DNA from 4 places in the Pantoea agglomerans genome. Region 4 is predicted to be linked to each of the others. Evidence: riboswitches for the same ligand, from Rfam matches in the RefSeq annotation. Region 4 holds a riboswitch; each other region holds the start of a gene.
What was found. A riboswitch is a leader RNA that binds a small molecule or an ion and turns the genes downstream of it on or off. The one in region 4 is predicted to bind thiamine pyrophosphate.
Positions count from the first base shown of each region.

Region 1: another riboswitch for thiamine pyrophosphate. It lies ahead of thiB (thiamine ABC transporter substrate binding subunit); the one in region 4 lies ahead of LB453_RS02430 (FAD-dependent oxidoreductase).
Region 2: another riboswitch for thiamine pyrophosphate. It lies ahead of thiC (phosphomethylpyrimidine synthase ThiC); the one in region 4 lies ahead of LB453_RS02430 (FAD-dependent oxidoreductase).
Region 3: another riboswitch for thiamine pyrophosphate. It lies ahead of thiM (hydroxyethylthiazole kinase); the one in region 4 lies ahead of LB453_RS02430 (FAD-dependent oxidoreductase).

Region 1 is NZ_CP083809.1:3,381,352-3,386,302, reverse strand. Features, by position in the region: gene LB453_RS18910 (DedA family protein) at 1-35, shown strand, start outside; gene thiQ (thiamine ABC transporter ATP-binding protein ThiQ) at 12-734, opposite strand; gene thiP (thiamine/thiamine pyrophosphate ABC transporter permease ThiP) at 718-2,328, opposite strand; gene thiB (thiamine ABC transporter substrate binding subunit) at 2,304-3,290, opposite strand; TPP riboswitch at 3,336-3,428, opposite strand; gene sgrR (HTH-type transcriptional regulator SgrR) at 3,464-4,951, opposite strand, start outside.
Region 2 is NZ_CP083809.1:3,779,476-3,784,426, reverse strand. Features, by position in the region: gene LB453_RS20760 (PLP-dependent aminotransferase family protein) at 1-488, shown strand, start outside; gene thiE (thiamine phosphate synthase) at 672-1,307, opposite strand; gene thiC (phosphomethylpyrimidine synthase ThiC) at 1,304-3,232, opposite strand; TPP riboswitch at 3,319-3,419, opposite strand; gene rsd (sigma D regulator) at 3,554-4,063, opposite strand; gene nudC (NAD(+) diphosphatase) at 4,216-4,951, shown strand, end outside.
Region 3 is NZ_CP083809.1:1,355,935-1,360,885, forward strand. Features, by position in the region: gene LB453_RS09085 (XylR family transcriptional regulator) at 1-1,164, opposite strand, end outside; gene LB453_RS09090 (hypothetical protein) at 1,777-2,157, opposite strand; gene LB453_RS09095 (hypothetical protein) at 2,157-2,375, opposite strand; TPP riboswitch at 2,509-2,605, shown strand; gene thiM (hydroxyethylthiazole kinase) at 2,640-3,434, shown strand; gene thiD (bifunctional hydroxymethylpyrimidine kinase/phosphomethylpyrimidine kinase) at 3,431-4,231, shown strand; gene LB453_RS09110 (GntR family transcriptional regulator) at 4,260-4,946, opposite strand.
Region 4 is NZ_CP083808.1:521,861-526,811, reverse strand. Features, by position in the region: gene LB453_RS02435 (DMT family transporter) at 1-918, shown strand, start outside; TPP riboswitch at 960-1,079, shown strand; gene LB453_RS02430 (FAD-dependent oxidoreductase) at 1,220-2,161, shown strand; gene thiS (sulfur carrier protein ThiS) at 2,145-2,342, shown strand; gene LB453_RS02420 (thiazole synthase) at 2,346-3,104, shown strand; gene LB453_RS02415 (HesA/MoeB/ThiF family protein) at 3,117-4,085, shown strand; gene LB453_RS02410 (ABC transporter ATP-binding protein) at 4,082-4,816, shown strand; gene LB453_RS02405 (ABC transporter permease) at 4,809-4,951, shown strand, end outside.

The DNA of each region.
Region 1 (4,951 bases), on a different replicon from region 4:
TCCGCCAGCTGTTATGGCGCGTGTTCTTTGCCTGACGATCGCGCGATGCCGAGCACGTCGGCCTCGCGCGTGCCGCCCGACAGCAGCGTCTCGGTCGCGCCGTCCCAGTAGACGCGACCATCGACGATCACCAAACTGCGCGGCGCAATCTGCTGCGCATCCTCCAGACTGTGCGACACCATCAGCAGGGTAATCGCCCGCGCCTCGCAGACGCGCCGCACCAGCTGCAGCATCTCGTTACGCAGCGCCGGATCGAGCGCCGAGAAGGGCTCGTCCAGCAGCAGCACCGGCCGGTCGCGCAGCAGACAGCGCGCCAGCGCGGCGCGCTGACGCTGGCCGCCGGAGAGCTGGCCCGGCAGGCGCGTCAGCAGATCGCTTAATCCCACCTGATCGGCAATCTCTTCCAGCTGCCGCCGCTGCGCGGCGTTCAGCTTCAGCCCAGGGTGCAGACCCAGCGCCATATTCTGCTGTACGCTAAGGTGCGGAAAGAGGTTGTTCTCCTGAAACAGCATCGACACCGGACGCTGCGACGGCACGCTATGGGCGTGATCCGCGCCGTCGATGCGCAGCGCGCCCTGGCTCACCGGCAGAAAGCCGGCGATCAGGCTGAGCAGCGTACTTTTACCCGCACCGCTGGGGCCGAGCACCGCCAGCCGCTCGCCGCGTTCGGCGCTGAAGCTGAAACGCATCGGCAGATGCTGATAGAGGTAGGTGAGATTAGTCAGTGTCAGCATGGTGGCCAGGTAATTTTTCCATCAGGGTAAACAGCAGCAGGCAGATCGCTAACAGCAGCAGGGCGGTAACCGCGCCGTCCGCGCCGCGATAGGCGCCGGTCTGCTGATAGAGGTAAAAAGGCAGGGTTCGGAAGTCGGCGCTGCCGAACAGCGCCACCACGCCGAAGTCGCCGACAGAGAGCACGCAGGCAAAGGCCAGCGCCTGCGCCAGCGGACGCTTCAGCGCGCGCAGCTCAATCAGCCGCAGTCGGTTCCAGCCACTAATCCCCAGCGAGGCGCACAGGTGCGAATAGCGCTCGGCGCTGTCGCGCATCGGATTTTCCAGCACCTTTAGCGCATAGGGAATGGCGAGCAGCGCGTTGGCGAAGATCACCAGCCCGTCGGGCGAGTCGGGCAGGCCGGTGGTGGCGTTAAAAAGTAAAAAGAAGCCCGTGGCCAGCACGATGCCCGGCATTGCCAGAATCAGCATGCCGCTGGTCTCCATCACCTGCGCTGGCAGCGTGCGCTGGCGCTGGCGCAGCTCGCGACTGCTCCACAGCAGCATCATGGTGAGCGTGACGCAGAGCGCGCCCGCGCCGATGGCGATACGCAGCGAGGTCAGCGTCGCCTGCCATAGCGCCGGCTGCGCCAGCGCGCCGCCCGATATGCCGCGCAGCCCGTCAACCATCACCGCCAGCAGCGGCGGCAGCAGCAGTAACAGCGCCAGCGCGATAAGCAGGCCGTCGCCGATGCGTGCGCGCCGCGAATCGTGCGGGTCGCGCCAGCCCCGCAGCTGCGCGCTGCCCGCAGGTATCGCCTTGCTGAAGCGCTGGCTCAGCAGCACCAGCGTCAGGCAGAAGGCGAGCTGGATCAGCGCCAGCAGCGCGGCGCGGCCGGGATCGTAGTCGTAACTCAGCGCCTGAAAGATCGCCAGCTCAATGGTGGTGGCCTGCGGGCCGCCGCCCAGCGAGAGCACGGTGGCGAAGCTGGCGAAGCAGAGCATAAAAATCAGCGCGCCGGTAGGCAGTAGCTGGCGGCGCAGCCAGGGCCACTCCAGCAGGCGGAAAAGATGCCAGCCGCGCAGCCCGAGCTGGGCGGCGAGCTGACGCTGCTCGCCCGGAATCGTCTCCAGCGTCTGCAGCATCAGGCGCGTCGCCAGCGGCAGGTTGAAAAAGCAGTGCGCCAGCAGAATGCCCTGCAGCCCATAGGGCGAAAAGCGGTAGTCGACGCCGAACAGCTGGCAGAGCTGCGCCAGCCAGCCAACGCGGCCATAGACCGTCAGCAGGCCGAATACCGCCACCAGCACGGGCAGCACCAGCGTCATGGCGCAGAGGCGCAGCAGCAGCTGACGGCCGGGAAAACGCCGTCGGTAGAGGGCGCGCGACAGGGGTATCGCAGGCAGCAGCGACAGCAGGGCGGAGAGCAATGCCTGGGTGAAAGAGAATCGCACTACGTGGTGCAGATAGCTGTCGTGCAGCAGCGCGCGCCAGTCGCCCGTCGGCGCGCTGGCCCAGAGCGCGCCGAACGCCAGCAGCGCCACGCCGCACAGCAGCAGCGCGGCGCTGCTGCCCGGCACCATCCAGAGTGGGATTAGCGGCTGACGGCGCGTTGCCATGCGCTAATCCAGTCTGCGCGCTGCTGCGCGACTTCCTGCGGGCTAAACTGCAGCGCGGTTTGCGGCACGCTCAGGGTCTGATAGCCCGCGGGCAGATCGCTTTTTATCACCGGATACATCCAGTTGCCGGTCGGGATGGTGTTCTGGAAGGCGGGGGTCAGCATAAACTGCATAAACTGCTGCGCCAGCTTCGGCTGCTTGCTGCTGGCAAGCTGCGCGGCAACCTCGACCTGCAAATAGTGGCCTTCGGCGAACGGCGCGGCGGCGTAATTCTCTTTCTTCTCTTCGATCAGGTGATAGGCGGGCGAGGTGGTGTAGCTCAACACCAGATCGCCTTCCCCTTTCAGGAACAGGCCGTAGGCTTCACTCCAGCCCTTGGTCACGGTAACGGTTTTCTGCGCCAGCTTCTGCCAGGCCTCTGGCGCCTTGTCGCCGTAAACCTTCTGCATCCAGAGCAGCAGACCCAGACCCGGGGTGCTGGTGCGCGGATCTTCGTAGATCACGCGCCATTTTTGCGGGCTCTCCACCAGCTCTTTCAGGCTGGTGGGCGGGTTTTTAAGGCGCGTTTTGTCATAGACGAAGGCGAAGTAGCCGTAGTCGAAGGGCACGAAGGTTTGATCCTGCCAGCCGCCCGGCAGCGTCAGGTTATGGAGATCGACCCCGCTTTTAGCGAACAGGCCGGTCTGCTGCGCCGCCTGTAGCAGGTTGTTATCGAGGCCGAGCACCACGTCAGCCTTGCTGTTTTTGCCTTCCATGCGCACGCGGTTCAGCAGCGAGACGCCATCCTCCAGCGCCACATAGCGCAGCTCGCAGCCGCACTGCGCCTCAAAGGCTTTTTTCACCGCCGGGCCGGGGCCCCATTCGGCGGAAAAGGAGTCGTAGGTGTAGACGGTCAGGGCCGGTTTTGCCGCCAGCGCCGGCACGGACAGCAACATCAGCAGAGGGAGGATCTGTTTAACCACTTTGCGCTCCTGAGGGAGAATTGTTATGAGTCGCAAAGGATCTGAGCGTAGCAGCCTCTCAAATCCCTACGTCGGTATTAACCGAATCAGGTTCGACGGGTTTCTCTCAGCCTTTTGCAGGCACCCCGTTGAGAACGGCTCATTCTAGACATTTCGTCGCCAGGGGGAAAGCGTCACAGCGTCGGCGGCGCGAACCAGGCGGATTTAAAGTCGAACCAGCCGAGGGTATTCAGGCGCACGCCGCGCATGCTGCGCTGGCCTTCGAGCAGCAGCCAGTGATGAAACAGCGGATGCAGACTATCCGCATCCAGCAGCCGTTTGCTCCACTCCGCCAGCGGCAGGGTTTTGCCTCGCCAGCGCGCGGCGTCCGCTTCCCAGTCGAGCGGCAGACAGTGATGCAGCAGCGGAAGCTCGTAGAGCTGGGCGAACAGCGAATACTCCAGCGGCAGAGTGAAATTGACGCTGCCGAGCCAGATGTCGCTTTCCGCCTCGCCCTGATGCCAGGTTTCATACTCGACCGCGCGGGTAATCAGCCGCACGTTATGCTGCGCCAGCAGCGGGCGCAGCGCGCTGGCGATCCCCTCATGCTCCACGTGCTGGCTGTACCACGTCAGCGTCAGGCTCTCCAGCCCGGGCGGCTTGGTCGCCGGCGTAAGATCGCGGCGATGATGCCAGCGCGGCAGCAGGCCGTAAGCGGGATACCAGTAGCGCTGGTAGCCAGCCTCGGCATAGTTAAGCAGGGCGACGGGATTCAGCAGATGGCAGAGCCAGCGCCGGACGGCGGCATCGCGTCCCTGAGCGGAGCGCTGGTCGAACAGCAGAAAATAGCAGCCCTCTTCAAGACGGCTCTCTTCCAGTTTTTCATCCTCGGCGGCACCTTGCAGACGCACGCCGGCGTAAACCAGCTCGTCGCTAATCTCCGGCAGCACCCAGATAGAGACATCATCGATCAGGGCGCGAAAGCCAAAGTAGTCGTCAAACGCCTCGATCTTCAGCTGACTCTGCTGGTTGCGCACTACGCGATAGGGGCCGGTGCCGACCGGATGGCGGGCGAAGTCGCGCATCTGCGGCCATTCACGCGGCAGGATCATGGCGCTGACGCTGCCGAGCAGCCACGGCAGCCAGTCGTCGGGTTCGCTCAGATGGAGATCCAGCGTCCAGGGCGCGGGTGAATCAATGCGCTGAATATGGGAGAAGAGCGGCTGCGGACGCAGGCGTTCCAGGCTCGACGTCACGTCCGCCATCTCCAGCTCGCGGCCGTGATGAAAGCGGATCGCCGGGCGCAGGTAAAAACGCCAGTGCAGCGGCGAGATCGCCTGCCAGTGATGGGCGATATCCGCCTCTACTTCCCCGTTTTCCTCATTTATACGCGTCAGGCCGTTGAAGATCTGACGCGCCAGATGCGTTTCAGAACGGCGCAGCGGCGAGCCGGGCAGCAGGTTTAGCAGCGGGCGATAGTAGAGCACGCGCAGAATATGTTTACCCTGGCGAAAGCTGCGGCCGAGATGGGCGCGGATCATCTGGCGCACCTCCGCCTTGTCGCCCACCAGCTGCACCAGCTGATCGATGCGATCCTGCGCCAGCAGATCCTCAGCGCGCTGCTGCTGCAGCGCCAGGCCGGTATAACGGAAAATAAGCTGCGAGCGCTTGCCTCGTCCCGC
Region 2 (4,951 bases), on a different replicon from region 4:
GCTATCGCGATCGCGTGCTGCATATGAAATATATCGCCACCGGCTCGAGCAACACGCTGGCGCAGCATGCCATGGCGGAGTTTATTCGCCAGGGCTACTATCAGCCGCATCTGCGGCGCATGCGCCAGCTCTACCAGCGCCACTACGACTGCTTTAGCTGCTGGGTGCGCCACTATTTTCCCTGCGGCATCTGCGTGTCGCGTCCGCAGGGCGGCTTTATGATGTGGGTCGAACTGCCGGAAGCGTTTGACGCCGTGCGGCTTAATCGCGAGCTGCGCGATTCGCATATTCAGATTGCGGTTGGATCGCTGTTCTCCGCGTCGGGAAAATATCGCAACTGCCTGCGATTGAGCTTTGCGGTAACGCCGGATGAGCATGTCGAAAAGGCGCTGGAAAAAGTAGGCCAGGCCGTCGAGCGCGCGATAGCCGCCTGCGCGAGCGAACACTCTCCAGACTCCCTGCAGCATGAAACCCTCCTGACGAAATAGTGAGGCAGGGCCGGAGTGGGTGAAGGGGAGGTCCCGGCCCTGGCCGGGCGGAATACCCGGCGAAAGCCACTGTAGCGCGGCAGAAAAACGGCGCGAGCGAGAAAGTCTGTCGCTGCGCGCCGTTTTCCACGCTTTTTACCGGCGTTGCGGGATGTTGCCCCGTTTTGCGCGGCGCGTTCCGCGTTATAAACCCGGCGGCGGTTCCGCCAGCGCAAGCAGCGCCTGGGTCGCGGCGCGCCAGTCCGGTGCCTGGGTAATGGCGCTGACGACGGCGATGCTGCCGACGCCGGTCGCCAGCACTGCCGGCGCGCGCGCCAGGCTAATGCCGCCAATCGCCACGGTGGAGATGCCTTCAAGCCGCGCAATATGCCGCTGAAGCTCGATCAGCCCCTGCGGCGCCGACGGCATCGCTTTGGTCTGGGTAGGAAAAATATGCCCCAGCGCGATATAGGAAGGGCGTATCGCCAGCGCGCGATCCAGCTCGTGGTCGTCATGGGTCGACAGGCCCAGCCGCAACCCCGCCTCACGAATGGCGTTAAGATTTGCGACATCCAGATCCTCCTGGCCCAGATGCACGCCGTAGGCGCGATGCTTAATCGCCAGCCGCCAGTAGTCGTTGATAAACAGACGGGCGTTGTAACGCTTGCCGAGCGCAATCGCCTCTGCAACCGCAGGCTCAACCGCCTCGTCCTGCTGATCTTTAATGCGCAGCTGGATCGTGCGCACGCCGGCCTCCAGCAGTCGCGCAATCCATTCCACGCTGTCGACGACGGGGTAGAGCCCTAAGCGCGGCGCGGTGGTGGGAAAGGGGGCGTTCACAGCTTCTCCTCGTTCAGCGCGTCGGCTGAGTGATAAAGCTCGCCGCCGCGGCGGCGAAAGGTTTCAGACATCTGCTGCATGCCGATTGCGATCGGCTGCGCCTCGCCTTGCTGACTGGCAGCATAGTCGCGCACCTCCTGGCTGATTTTCATCGAACAGAATTTCGGCCCGCACATCGAGCAGAAGTGCGCGACTTTGCCTGACTCCTGCGGCAGGGTTTCGTCGTGATAGGCGCGCGCGGTGTGGGGATCGAGCGCCAGGTTAAACTGATCCTCCCAGCGGAATTCAAAGCGCGCCTTGGACATGGCGTTATCGCGGATCTGCGCGCCGGGGTGCCCCTTCGCCAGATCCGCCGCGTGGGCGGCGATCTTATAGGTAATCAGCCCCTGCTTAACGTCCTCTTTATTCGGCAGGCCGAGGTGCTCTTTGGGCGTTACGTAGCAGAGCATGGCGCAGCCGAACCAGCCGATCATGGCGGCGCCGATGCCGGAGGTAAAATGATCGTAGCCGGGGGCGATATCGGTCGTCAGCGGGCCGAGCGTATAGAATGGCGCTTCGTGGCAGTGCTCCAGCTGCTCGGTCATATTGCGGCGGATCATCTGCATCGGGATATGGCCGGGGCCTTCGATCATCACCTGCACGTCATACTCCCAGGCGATCTTCGTCAGCTCCCCCAGCGTGTGCAGCTCAGCGAACTGCGCCTCGTCGTTGGCGTCCTGAATCGAGCCGGGACGCAGGCCGTCGCCGAGCGACAGAGCGACGTCATAGGCGGCGCAGATTTCACAAATCTCGCGAAAGTGTTCGTAGAGAAAACTCTCCCGATGATGCGACAGACACCATTTAGCCATAATCGACCCGCCGCGCGAGACGATGCCGGTGAGCCGCTTTGCCGTCATCGGCACATAGCGCAGCAGCACGCCGGCGTGGATAGTGAAGTAGTCGACGCCTTGCTCCGCCTGCTCCAGCAGCGTGTCGCGGAAGACCTCCCAGTCGAGATTTTCCGCAACGCCGTTGACCTTCTCCAGCGCCTGGTAAACAGGGACAGTGCCGATGGGGACCGGGCTGTTGCGCAGGATCCACTCGCGCGTCTCATGGATATAGCGGCCGGTAGAGAGATCCATCACGGTATCGGCGCCCCAGCGCGTCGACCAGACCAGTTTCTCTACCTCTTCTTCGATGGAAGAGGTGACCGCTGAGTTGCCGATATTGGCGTTGACCTTGACCAGAAAGTTGCGGCCGATAATCATCGGCTCCGATTCGGGATGGTTGATGTTGGCGGGAATGATGGCGCGTCCGGCGGCCACCTCCTGGCGCACGAACTCAGGGGTAATATTTTCCGGCAGCTGCGCGCCAAAGCCGTAGCCCTCATGCTGCTGGCGCAGCACTTCGCTGCGGATGCGTTCGCGACCCATGTTCTCGCGCAGGGCGATAAACTCCATTTCCGGCGTGATGATGCCCTGACGCGCGTAATGAAGTTGGGTGACGCGCCGTCCCGCCTTTGCACGCCGCGGCTGCGGCAGCCGCTCGAAGCGCAGATGGTCGAGCCCGTCGTCGGCCAGCCGCTGCTGGGTATAGCGCGAACTGGTGTGCGTCAGAACGTCGCTGTCGTCGCGCGCGGCAATCCAGTCGGCGCGCAGCTTCGCCAGCCCGCGCTGCACGTCGATAACCGCCTCGGGATCGCCGTAGGGGCCGGCGGTATCATAGACCGGCACGGCCTCATTCTCTTCATAGCGTGGACGATCTTTATCGCCGCCGAGCAGCGTCGGGCTAAGCTGGATCTCACGCATCGGCACGCGAATATCGTCGCGGCTGCCCTGGATCCAGATACGTTTCGAGTTGGGGAAAGCGACGCCGCTCTGAAGCGCCTCAATAAAGGCCTGCGCCTGAGCGCGCTGTTCACGTCGGTTGGTTTTGGTCGTAGACATAGCAATTTTCCTGTTGAGGGGGAACGTTGCTTGTCCGGAGTTCGGAAGGAGTAACAGAGACGGCAGGCAAAAACGCCAGCGTACTGATGATATTTACTCTTGTTCCCTTCGCAGGTTCTAACCTGATCAGGTTCCGCGGATCCCGAATTAACGGTCTCAGCCCTTGCGGGCACTCCGACAAGATTTCGTTTTACGCTTTACACGCAAAACGCCCGTGCACATGGCACAAAAAACAAAACGGGTTTTCGACGAGAGAACCGAAAACCCGTTCAGCATAGAAGGGCTGGTTCAGAATAACAAGCGATTTACAATTGGCTAACCTTAAGCCGGACGCGACAGCTGCGTGCTGTCGTTGGCTACCGGCGCGCGCACCAGGCTGTTGTCCCAGGCGAGCTGAATTAACTTGTCTTCCAGGGTAAAGCGCGCTTCCAGCACTTCGCCGACTTCCGACAGCGCCAGCTGAAAATCGACGCAGTTATCATCGTCGATCGACTGCTGCAGATGGCCGTCATAAAGCTGCATCAGGCGCTCGGTGTTGGCCTCCAGCGGCGGATAGACCTGCGCGGCGGCAATCATCGGGCTGTCGCCTTCCATCTCATTAATGATGCGCTCGTAAATGCTGAAGTGGCCAGCGGAAAGATAGTCGACCAGGCCGTGACAAAAATTGTCGAGCGCCTGCTCGTCTAAGGTGGTGAGCGCATCTTTGTTCGGCTTCAGCCCAACCAGATGGTAATAAGAAACAAGTAGCTGGCGACGGGCGTCCAGCCACGTATCTACCAGTTCGTTGCTGCCACCTACGCGCTCGGTCAGGACGTTTAACTGGTTAAGCATATCTGACTCCATGTAAAGAAAGTTCCCTTCCCGTCGCGCTGTGGCTGGCGTGGTGCCGCCTGCAAGCTGGACGATTTAGGGTATAGTTGTTTGTCTACACACTTAACATCAGGACTTCAGCGTATCGATAGGACGCTAAGGATGACGATTAGATGCAACATGAGATCTCAAGCGTAGACGCTGGATGGTGGATTGTCAGCCATGAACAGAAACTTTGGTTGCCGCAGGGCGATCTGCCTCACGGCAGCGCCGCTGCGTTTAAGCTGGCCGGAAGCAGAGCGCAGGCGGTTGGCGAGTGGCAAGGCGAAACGGTATGGCTGGTGTGTGAAAATCGCGATCGCGATATGTTTTCGGTGCGTCAGCTGATCGATGAAGAGCCGGGGCTGTTTCAGCTCGCCGGGCGCGCCGTACAGCTGGCGGAGTTTTACCGTTCGCATCGCTTCTGCGGCTACTGCGGCCACGAAATGCATCTGAGCAAGCATGAAAACGCCTGTCTGTGCGGACACTGCCGCGAGCGCTACTATCCGCAAATCGCGCCCTGCATTATCGTCGCTATCCGCCGCGGCGACGAAATATTGCTGGCGAACCATGCGCGTCATCGCAACAGCATTTATACCGTGCTGGCGGGCTTTGTCGAGGTGGGCGAGACGCTGGAGCAGGCGGTCGCGCGCGAGGTGATGGAAGAGAGTAACGTCCGCGTCAAAAACCTGCGCTACATTACGTCGCAGCCCTGGCCCTTCCCGCATTCGCTGATGATGGCCTTTATGGCGGAGTATGACGGCGGCGATCTGCAAATCGATAATAAAGAGCTGCTGGACGCCGGCTGGTACCGCTACGACGCGCTGCCGCTGCTGCCACCGCCGGGCACCGTGGCGCGCCGGCTAATTG
Region 3 (4,951 bases), on a different replicon from region 4:
ATGATAGTGAGTGCGGTACTCTTTCGGCGTAACCTTGTAGGTTTTTTTAAACACCAGATAGAAGTACTGCAGCGAGGGGTAGCCCGCGATACGTGAAATATCTTTCAGAGACAGTGAGGTGTTGATCAGTAAGTTGCGGGCATTATTGATTTTTTCGTTATGGATGATGGCGTGGATCGTTAACCCGACATGCTCCTTAAAGCGCATCTCAAGGTTGGTTCTGGAAAGCCCGACAAAACTGATGACCTGCTCAACCTTGATGCCTCTGCAGGCGTTGTTACGGATATAGTGCATAGCCTGGATAACATAGGGATCCATAATCGAGCGATAGTCGCTGGAGCGACGTTCGATCAGCTTATGAGGCGGAACAACAATGCGCTGTAGCGGTATTACTCTCTGCTTCAGCAAGCGATGCAAAAGCTCAGCGGCGCGGTATCCCATTTTTTTAGAGCCGTGAACAACGGTGGAGAGTGAGATACGCGATAAATACTGAGTCAGCTCTTCATTATCAATGCCGATAATGGCGATTTTTTCCGGCACCGGAATATGCAGATTTTCGCATACCTGTAGCAGATGCCGCGCCCGGGAATCGGTGACGGCGACAATGCCGGTGCCCTCGGGCAGGGAGGCAATCCAGTTAATCAGGTGATGCTGGGCTTGCTGCCAGTTATCGATATTAATGTCGTGGCCGCGATAAATAAGTCCCTGACGGTTTTTTTGCTGTAAACAACGCGTGAATGCCTGTTCACGCTCTTTTGCCCAGCGCTTGTTGCGGCAGGCTGGAAAGCTGTAGAGGGCAAAGTGATGGATGCCTTTATTCATCAGGTGATCCAGTGCCACCCTGACCAGCCCCTCATTATCGGTGGCGACATAGTGCAGCGGGGGGAAATCATCTTTTGAGAAATAGGAGCCGCCGATGCCAACCACCGGAAGGCTCAGCTTTGTCAGCTCTTGCTCGACGGCAACATCATCACAGTCAGAGATAATACCATCCACATCCCAGTTGCCTATTTTAACAATGTTACTGCGGAAGTCATCCTCAATAAAAACATCCCACAGCGTATGTGATGAGTGAAGATATTCACCAATGCCCTCGATAATCTGCCGGTCATGCGCTTTATTGGCATTAAACAGCAGCGCAATACGGAAAGTTTTTTCACGCATGTTAATATCCCTGCTAAGCTGGCGTTGAAAGCTAATTGCATACAATTACTTTACATTAATGAGCAATTGAATAGCTGAAAGGCGGTGTAGAGCAGATCTTTTATTATCGTTGGAGCAGTGAACGTTTATAACTGATGGGCGTGCGATACTGGCTTATGGTAAAGCGTTTTTTACCCCTGTCGATTTTTTCAGAATAAATAATGAGTGTCATAGTATACCGCTCGTTTCCAGCCATTTAACTTTCGTTTCCGATACAGGGTCGGGAAATAGCATCTGCTCTGTGCATCCGCGACGCCTGGTGGCGGCGAGGCGCTGCAGTGGAAAATTCTTAACGCGCTTATCAGAGGCCGCTGTCGAGACTGTCTTTAACCAGCATAATCCATGAGAAGGGAACGGCAGGCTTAGTCTCTCTCTTCGACAAGTTCAGGACAGGTGAAAAATATTGTGCATCTAAATCAGATCCCAGGTCAAAAGTAACGCGAAGGGGCTGTTCAATGCTGCCTGCATATTTTTTCCTTACCCTCAGCTTGTTATGGGATAGCTTCTGTAAGCTGACAATAAATCACTGCAATGAGATCTAATCAAAAAATTACGCATGAATCCTTGTTGTGTTCATTCAAATAAATAGGAGGTTACGATGGTTGCGAAAAAGAATATGGCAGCTAGCAGGAATAGTGTGAATTTAACTTTTAACCATGAAGTCATTTCTTTGGGCTGATATTTAATGAAATCATAATGATCAGGGTTCATGTTTCTGACTGCGAAACTTCCTTTTTTAACAATGAGGGGGAATATAAAATAAAAATCTTTTTGTATTGATGAAAATAACCCTCCCGCCTGAGCGAGGATTATACCTGCGGGTAAATAGCCAAACTTTTTCTTAAAAGCTTCACATAGTTTATTATGCTGTTTGTTTTTTAACACAGAATAACCAATCGACATTAATCCAAACAGGATACACAAAAAGGTGCATACAGCAGGTATAAGTTTCATTATTTACCTATGACCTCATATATTGACTCACCCAGGACCTCTCCTTTACGTGATAAGTATTCTCCGCCTAAGTAGCCCCCTCCTGAACCAGGTACTACACCAGGATCACCTTCTCTGGCCTGTGGCTTACCGAACGCAATACCCAGGGCAGTCCCCGCGATTATCTTTCCTCCGCAGGTTGTTTTATCTCCTTTGCAAAGTACAACGCCTTTTGCCATAAGTCCCTCCATTGACTATGGGTATTGTGCGATGTTGATTTTAAGACCAGTTATGCAAAACGCAATACCCCACGCGGCGAGCTTGTATCCGCAACTCACTTCCCCTAATCTGCCGGGGAGTAACTTATTTTGTACTTATGACTCGGGGTGCCCTTCTTTGTGAAGGCTGAGAAATACCCGTACCACCTGATCTGGATAATGCCAGCGTAGGGAAGTCAGATGCCTGACCGCATTCGCCTTCTTGCTCGCCGGTTGGGAGTTATAATGATCCGCCAACCTCAACGCTTTTCCGACGCGCATTTCGCGCCTGTACTCGCCCGCTTCGTCCAGCGCCAGCCGCTGGTGCACTGCATGACTAACGATGTCGTACAGAACATCACCGCCAACGTTTTGCTGGCGCTTAACGCCTCGCCCGCTATGGTGATCGATCCCGATGAAGCCGCGCAGTTCGCCGTCGTGGCCGATGCCCTGCTGATCAATGTCGGCACGCTGACCCGCGATCGCCGCGACGCCATGCTGGCGGCGGCGCAGGCGGCCAACGTGGCGCAAAAACCCTGGGTGCTCGACCCGGTGGCGGTCGGTGCGCTGACTCTGCGCACGGCGTTCTGCCAGCAGCTCCTTCCGCTGCGGCCTGCCGCCGTGCGCGGCAACGCGTCTGAAATTCTCGCGCTGGCGCAGCAGGGGGGCGGTGGACGTGGCGTGGATACGCAGCATCAGGCGGAAGCGGCGCTTGAGGCGGCGCGCGAACTGGCACAGCGGCATCAGACGCTGGTGGCGGTCAGCGGCGAGGTCGATTACGTCACCGACGGCGTTGAGACGCTCAGCGTGTCCGGCGGCAGCGCGCTGATGACGCGCGTGGTCGGCACCGGCTGCGCGCTCTCCGCCGTGGTGGCCGCCTTTTGCAGCCTGCCCGGCGAACGGCTAAGCAATATCGCCAGCGCCTGCCGCGTGATGGCGCTGGCGGGGGAACGCGCCGCCGCGCAGACCGGCGCCCCCGGTAGCTTCGCCACGCTGTTTATCGACGCCCTGTGGCAGCAGGCACAGGAGGCGCGCGCATGAAGCGTATTAACGCGTTAACCATTGCCGGCACCGATCCCAGCGGCGGCGCCGGTATTCAGGCCGATCTGAAAGCCTTTTCCGCCCTCGGCGCTTACGGGACCAGCGTGATTACCGCGCTGGTGGCGCAGAACACCTGCGGCGTGCAGTCGGTGTATCGTATTGAGCCAGCCTTTGTGGGGGCGCAGCTCGATTCCGTGCTCAGCGACGTGCGCATCGACACGGCGAAAATCGGTATGCTCGCGGAAACCGCTATCGTGCAGATCGTGGCGGAGAAGCTGGAACGCGCCGCTATCCCTTTCGTGGTGCTGGATACGGTGATGGTGGCGAAAAGCGGCGATCCCTTGCTCTCGCCTGACGCCATCGCCAGCGTGCGTGAACGGCTGCTGCCGCAGGTGTCGTTAATCACCCCCAATCTGCCGGAGGCGGCGGCGCTGCTTGAGTGCGCGCCGGCGCGCAGCGAAGAGGCGATGCTGGATCAAGGCGAAGCCCTGATGGCGCTGGGCTGCCAGGCGGTGCTGATGAAAGGAGGCCACCTCAGCGACAGCGAAAGCCCGGACTGGCTGATCACCCGCGACGGCGCGGAGCGCTTTACCGCGCCGCGCGTTAATACGCGCCATACCCACGGCACCGGCTGTTCGCTCTCCGCTGCGCTGGCGGCGCTGCGCCCGCGTTATGACAGCTGGGAGTCAACGCTGCGCGAGGCGAAAGGCTGGCTGCAGCAGGCGTTACTGCAGGCCGATACGCTGGAGGTGGGCAGGGGAATTGGGCCGGTACACCATTTTCATCGCTGGTGGTAGGAAAGAGAGGGCGGCAGGCCTGCCGCCCTTACAGCGCCTCAAACCACTCGCTGTTGCGCTCGGCGATCGGCGTAATAGAGAAAATCATCTCCTGCAGATGGCGGCGCATTGCCGCTTCGGCGGCGTCGGCGTCGTGGTTCTTCAGCGCCGATAAAATCTCTTCGTGCTGCTCAATCAGGCTGTCCGGCGGTGAGACCTCGCTCAGCGTCAGAAAGCGCACGCGGTCCATCGCCGCTTTAATATTCTCCACCGTTTCCCACGCCAGCAGGCAGTTGATGCTCTCGGCAATCAGGCGGTGAAACTCATCGTCGAGGCTGAGAAAGGCCTGGCTGTCATGGCGATCGGCGGCCATCTTCTGCAGCTGAAGGTTGTGCTCCAGCGCCATCAGCGCCGCCGGCTCAATCTCCAGCGCCGCGCGCCGCACCACCGACACCTCTACCGCTTCGCGAATAAACCGACCGTCCGCGACGCGCCGCGCGGAGATCTTGCGCACGAAGGTGCCGCGCTGCGGCAGCACCTGCACCAGACCCGCTTCCGCCAGCTTGATAAAGGCTTCGCGCACCGGCTGACGCGACACGTTAAACCGGGCGGACACTTCTTTTTCTGACAGCAGCGAACCCGGCTGAATGACGCAGGTCACGATATCCTTACGCAGATAACGATAAATCTGCTGGTTAACCGGTTCGCTGGTGGTGATGGTATAGGCGATTGACATGCGGC
Region 4 (4,951 bases):
ACGGGAATTTCACTTAAAATTATGGCGACCCTTAGCTCGACGCTGATGCTTGCCTGCGTAAAAGGGCTGGAGGGGGCGCTGCCGGTCGGGGAGGTGATCTTCTTCCGCTCGCTGGTAGGCGTAATACCGCTGCTGCTATGGCTGACCTTTCAGGGCGGCATTATTCAGGGAATAAAAACCCGCAATGTGAAAGGGCATATCGGGCGCGGCCTGGCGGGCACCTGCAGCATGTACCTGAGCTATCTCTCGCTGATTTATATCTCCCTGACCGACGCCACCGCCATCAACTACGCCGCGCCGCTGTTCACCGTGCTGCTTGCCGCCGTGGTGCTGCGTGAAAAGGTGCGGCTCAACCGCTGGCTGTCGGTGGTGGCCGGTTTCGCGGGGATCGTGATTATGCTTTCCGGCCACCTGTCGCTCAGCGGCCCGCCCAGGCTGACGGTGGCCAGCCTGGCCGCTTCCGTCGGCGTGCTGCTGGCGCTGCTCTCGGCGCTCTGCACGGCGGGCGCGCTGATTCAGATCCGCTATCTGAGCGGCAAGGAGAAGCCGGGCGCGATCGCCTTCTGGTTTACCGCTATGACCGGCGCCACCTCGCTGCTGACGCTGCCGTTTGGCTGGCGCTTTCCGCAGGGCGAGCAGCTGCTTCTGCTGCTGGGATGCGGCGTGTGCGGCGGACTGACGCAAATTTTGCTGACGCTGAGCATGCGCTACGCTGACGCCTCGCTGCTGGCCCCGTTCGATTACAGCTCGCTGCTCTGGTCGGTGATTATCGGCGTGATTTTCCTGGGCGCGCTGCCGGAAAAGCTCACCCTGATCGGTGCCAGCCTGGTGGCGTTCGCCGGTATCTACTCGGTTTTAAGCGAGCGGCGCCGGGTGGCGTCAGCGCGATTCACTGCCCGCAGCGAGACCGCTGATTAACACGCCGTACTTGACGTCGGGCAGGCAGTTGCCCTACAACTAATGGCCGTCGGGGGAGTCTCGCCAGAGAGACTGAGAGGCTAATAGCGCAGCGCGCGGTTTAGCGACCCTTTGAACCTGACCCAGTTGATACTGGCGTAGGAAGACTTGTATCTCATTGTTTTTACGCTTTATGAGATGCCTGCCGCGCGAGCTCGATCATTGCTCACGCTCTTTCCCTTCACGTATCACGGGTCGTCAACGTCGAGGCCAGCGTGAACCTAACTCTATTTCAAACACTTTTCTCTGTCAGGACCGCGTCATGAGCCGCTGGTCGGTACTCGGCAGCGGCGTCGCCGGGCTATGCGTCGCCACGCTGCTGGCTGAACAGGGCGAAACGCCAGAGGTAATCGTCAGCGACGAGACCCCCGCGTCGCACTGGGCAGGCGGTATGCTGGCGCCTTTTTGCGAAGGGGAGAGCGCGCCTGAACAGGTTATCGACCTGGGGCAGCGCGCCGCCGGATGGTGGGCGCAGCGGGTTGACGGCGTCGCGCATCAGGGCACGCTGGTGGTGGCGTCGCCGCGCGACGCGGCGGAGCTGACGCGCTTTGCCCGCATGACGCGGCAGCACCAGTGGGCGGATCCCGCGCAGCTTGAGCCTGAGCTGGCGGGGCGCTTTGCGCGCGGCCTGTTTTTTCCCGATGAAGCGCATCTTAATCCGCGCGACGCCCTGCGCCAGCTGCGCGCCAGCCTGGAGGCGCGCGGCGTCGCCTTTCACCGCGGTAAACCAGGCGGAACCCTTATCGACTGCCGCGGCATTCACGCCGTGGAACGTCAGCCTGAACTGCGCGCGGTGCGCGGCGAGATGCTGATCCTGCAGTGCGACGAACTTCATTTCTCCCGGCCGATCCGGCTGCTGCATCCGCGTTTTCCCTGCTATCTGGTGCCGCGCGCCGGGGGCCGCTTTATGCTCGGCGCCACTATGGTCGAGAGCGACGACGCCAGCCCGATTAGCGCCCGCGCCATGATGGAGCTGCTCAGCGCCGCCTGGAGCATCCACCCGGCGCTGGCCGAAGCGCGCATTGTCGAGAGCGGGACGGGACGGCGTCCCGCCTATCGCCATAACCTGCCCGAAGTGCGCTACCGCGACGGCGTTTTCTCCCTTAACGGCATGTACCGCCACGGTTTTTTGCTTGCGCCCGCCATGGCGCAGCAGCTTATACAACTGCTTAGTCAGGAGTCGAATGATGCAAATCGAACTTAACGGTCAGCGAGTGGAAACCGAGGCGGCGACGGTCGCCGCGCTGCTGCAGGAGCGTCAGATCGACGCCGCCTGCGTCGCCAGCGCCTATAACGGCCAGTTTTTGCCGCGCGCGCAGTATGAGAGCCAGCGGCTGGAGGCGGGGTGCCGTCTCGAAGTGCTGTCGCCGATGCAGGGAGGCTAAACCATGTTCTACGGCTTTGTTCCCCGTTCGCGTTTTCTGCTTGGCACCGCTGGCTACCCGTCGCCCGCTGTTTTGCAGCAGGCGATCTGCGCTGCGGAGGCGGAGATCATCACCGTCAGCCTGCGGCGCGAAGGCAGCCAGGGCGGCGCGTTTCGCGATCTGCTCAGCCAGCTCAACCGCCGCGTGCTCCCCAATACCGCTGGCTGCCACAGCGTGAAAGAGGCGGTGACCACGGCGTATATGGCGCGCGAACTCTTCGACACCCCCTGGATAAAGCTGGAGGTGATCGGCAACGCCGACACGCTGCAGCCCGATCCCTTCGCGCTGGTAGAGGCGGCACGCATTCTCTGCGCGGACGGCTTCCAGGTTTTTCCCTATACCACCGAGGATGTGATTGTCGGCGAAAAGCTGCTGGAGGCGGGCTGCGAAGTGCTGATGCCCTGGGGCGCGCCCATCGGCTCTGGTCAGGGGCTGCGCAATATCGAAGGGCTGCGCAGCTTCCGCGCCTGGTTCAGCGGGGTGCCGCTGGTGATTGACGCCGGTATCGGCGCGCCGAGCCAGGCGGCGCAGGCGATGGAGATGGGGTTTGACGCCATTCTGCTCAATACCGCGGTGGCGAAAGCGCAGGATCCGGCGGCGATGGCGGGCGCCTTCGCGGATGCGATCCGCGCGGGGCATCAGGCGCATCAGGCGGGCCTGATGGAGCGGCGCGATATGGCCGCCGCGTCAACGCCAGTGTTTGGTCTGGCGCAGCTCAGCTAACAGGACAAGATGATGAATCGTTATCAGCGGCAGCAGATGCTGCCGGAAATCGGCGAGGCGGGAGAGCGGCGGCTGCGCGCCGCGCGCGTGCTGGTGGTCGGCGCGGGCGGGCTGGGATCGGCGCTGCTGCCGCTGCTGGCGGGGGCGGGCGTCGGCTTTCTGCGCATCTGGGACCCTGACCGGGTGGAGCTGCACAATCTGCATCGCCAGACGCTCTACACCGAGGAGGATGTTGGCCAGCCGAAGGCGTTTTGCGCCGCGCGTGCGCTGGCCGCGCGCAACCGCGACTGCATCACCGAGGCGCAGCAGCAGGCGCTGCGCGCCAGTACCGTCGGGCAGGCGCTGTCGCAGGTGGACCTGGCGATCGACGCGGCGGACAGCTTCGCCGTGACCTATACGCTCTCCGACGCCTGCCAGCTGCGCAATATTCCGCTGATCAGCGCCTCGGTGCTGGGACGGCAGGGCTATGTCGGTGGCTTTTGCGGCACCGCGCCGGGCTATCGTGCCCTGTTTCCGCGGCTGCCCGCCTCGGCCGCCAGCTGTGCGACCGCGGGCGTTATGGGGCCAGCGGTGGCAACGCTGGGCGCGATGCAGGCGCAGATGGCGCTCAGCGTGCTGCTTGGCCTGACGCCGTCGCCGCTCGGTAGCCTGGTGAACTGCGACTTTAGCCAGTGGCACTTCCGCGCCTTTCGCTTTGACGACGCACAGGAGCCGACGCAGCCCGCCGTTCCCTTTATCGATCGCGATCTGCTGCGTGACGATGACTGTATCCTTGAGCTGCGCAGCCTGGCGGAAGCGCCGCACAGCGTGGCGGCGCAGGTCGAGCGGCTGCTGCCTGAGGCGATCGCCACATGGCAGCCGCCGGTCGGTCGGCGCGTGGTGCTGGTGTGCGCCAGCGGCATTCGGGCGGCGAAGGCGGCGGACGCGCTGGCGCAGCGCGGCGTCAGCCAGCTGGCGATTATCGCGGCGAACCAGCTATGAGCCTGACGCCGTGCGGCCCCGATATTCTCTTCGACGACGTCACCTTCGGCTGGCAGAGCAAACCCCTCTGCGCGCGCTTTAGCCTGCGGCTGCGCGGCGGCAAAACCAGCGCGCTGCTGGGCCGCAGCGGCGCGGGCAAGAGCACGCTGCTGCGACTGGCGGCGGGTCTGTCGACGCCGCAGCAGGGAGGCGTCAGCAGCTCGCTGCCGGGGGCGCTGTCGCAGCAGGTCGCCTGGATGGGGCAGCGTGACGATCTCTATCCCTGGCTGTCGGTGCGCGACAACGTCATGCTCAGCGCACGGCTCAACGGCCAGCGGCCCGACGGCAAACGCGCCGAGGCGCTGCTGGCGCAGGTTGACCTCGCCGGGCTGGGGGATGCGCGGCCCGATTCCCTCTCCGGCGGCATGCGCCAGCGCGTCGCGCTGGCGCGCACCCTCTATCAGGATCGCCCGGTGGTGCTGATGGATGAGCCGTTCGCCGCGCTCGACGTGATGACCCGACTCCGTCTGCAGAGCCTGACCGCCGGGCTGCTGCGCGGTAAAACGCTGCTGCTGGTGACGCACGATCCGCTCGAGGCGTGCCGCCTGGCGCATGATATCTGGCTGCTGGAGGATGTGCCGCTGCGCGTCCGCGACGTGCCCGCCCCCGATGGCGAGGTGCCGCGCGCGGCGCAGTCAGAGGCGATCCTGCGGGCGCAAAGCCAGCTGTTTCAGTTGCTCAGCCATGATTAAGCGCCTGCTAAGCCTGGCCTGGCTGCTGGCGATCGTCGGCGGCGCGTGGCAGCTGGCGCGCTACAGCGGCGTGCCCGCATTTATGCTGCCCTCTCCGCAGGCGGTGGGGCAGGCGCTACGGCAACAGCACGCTCT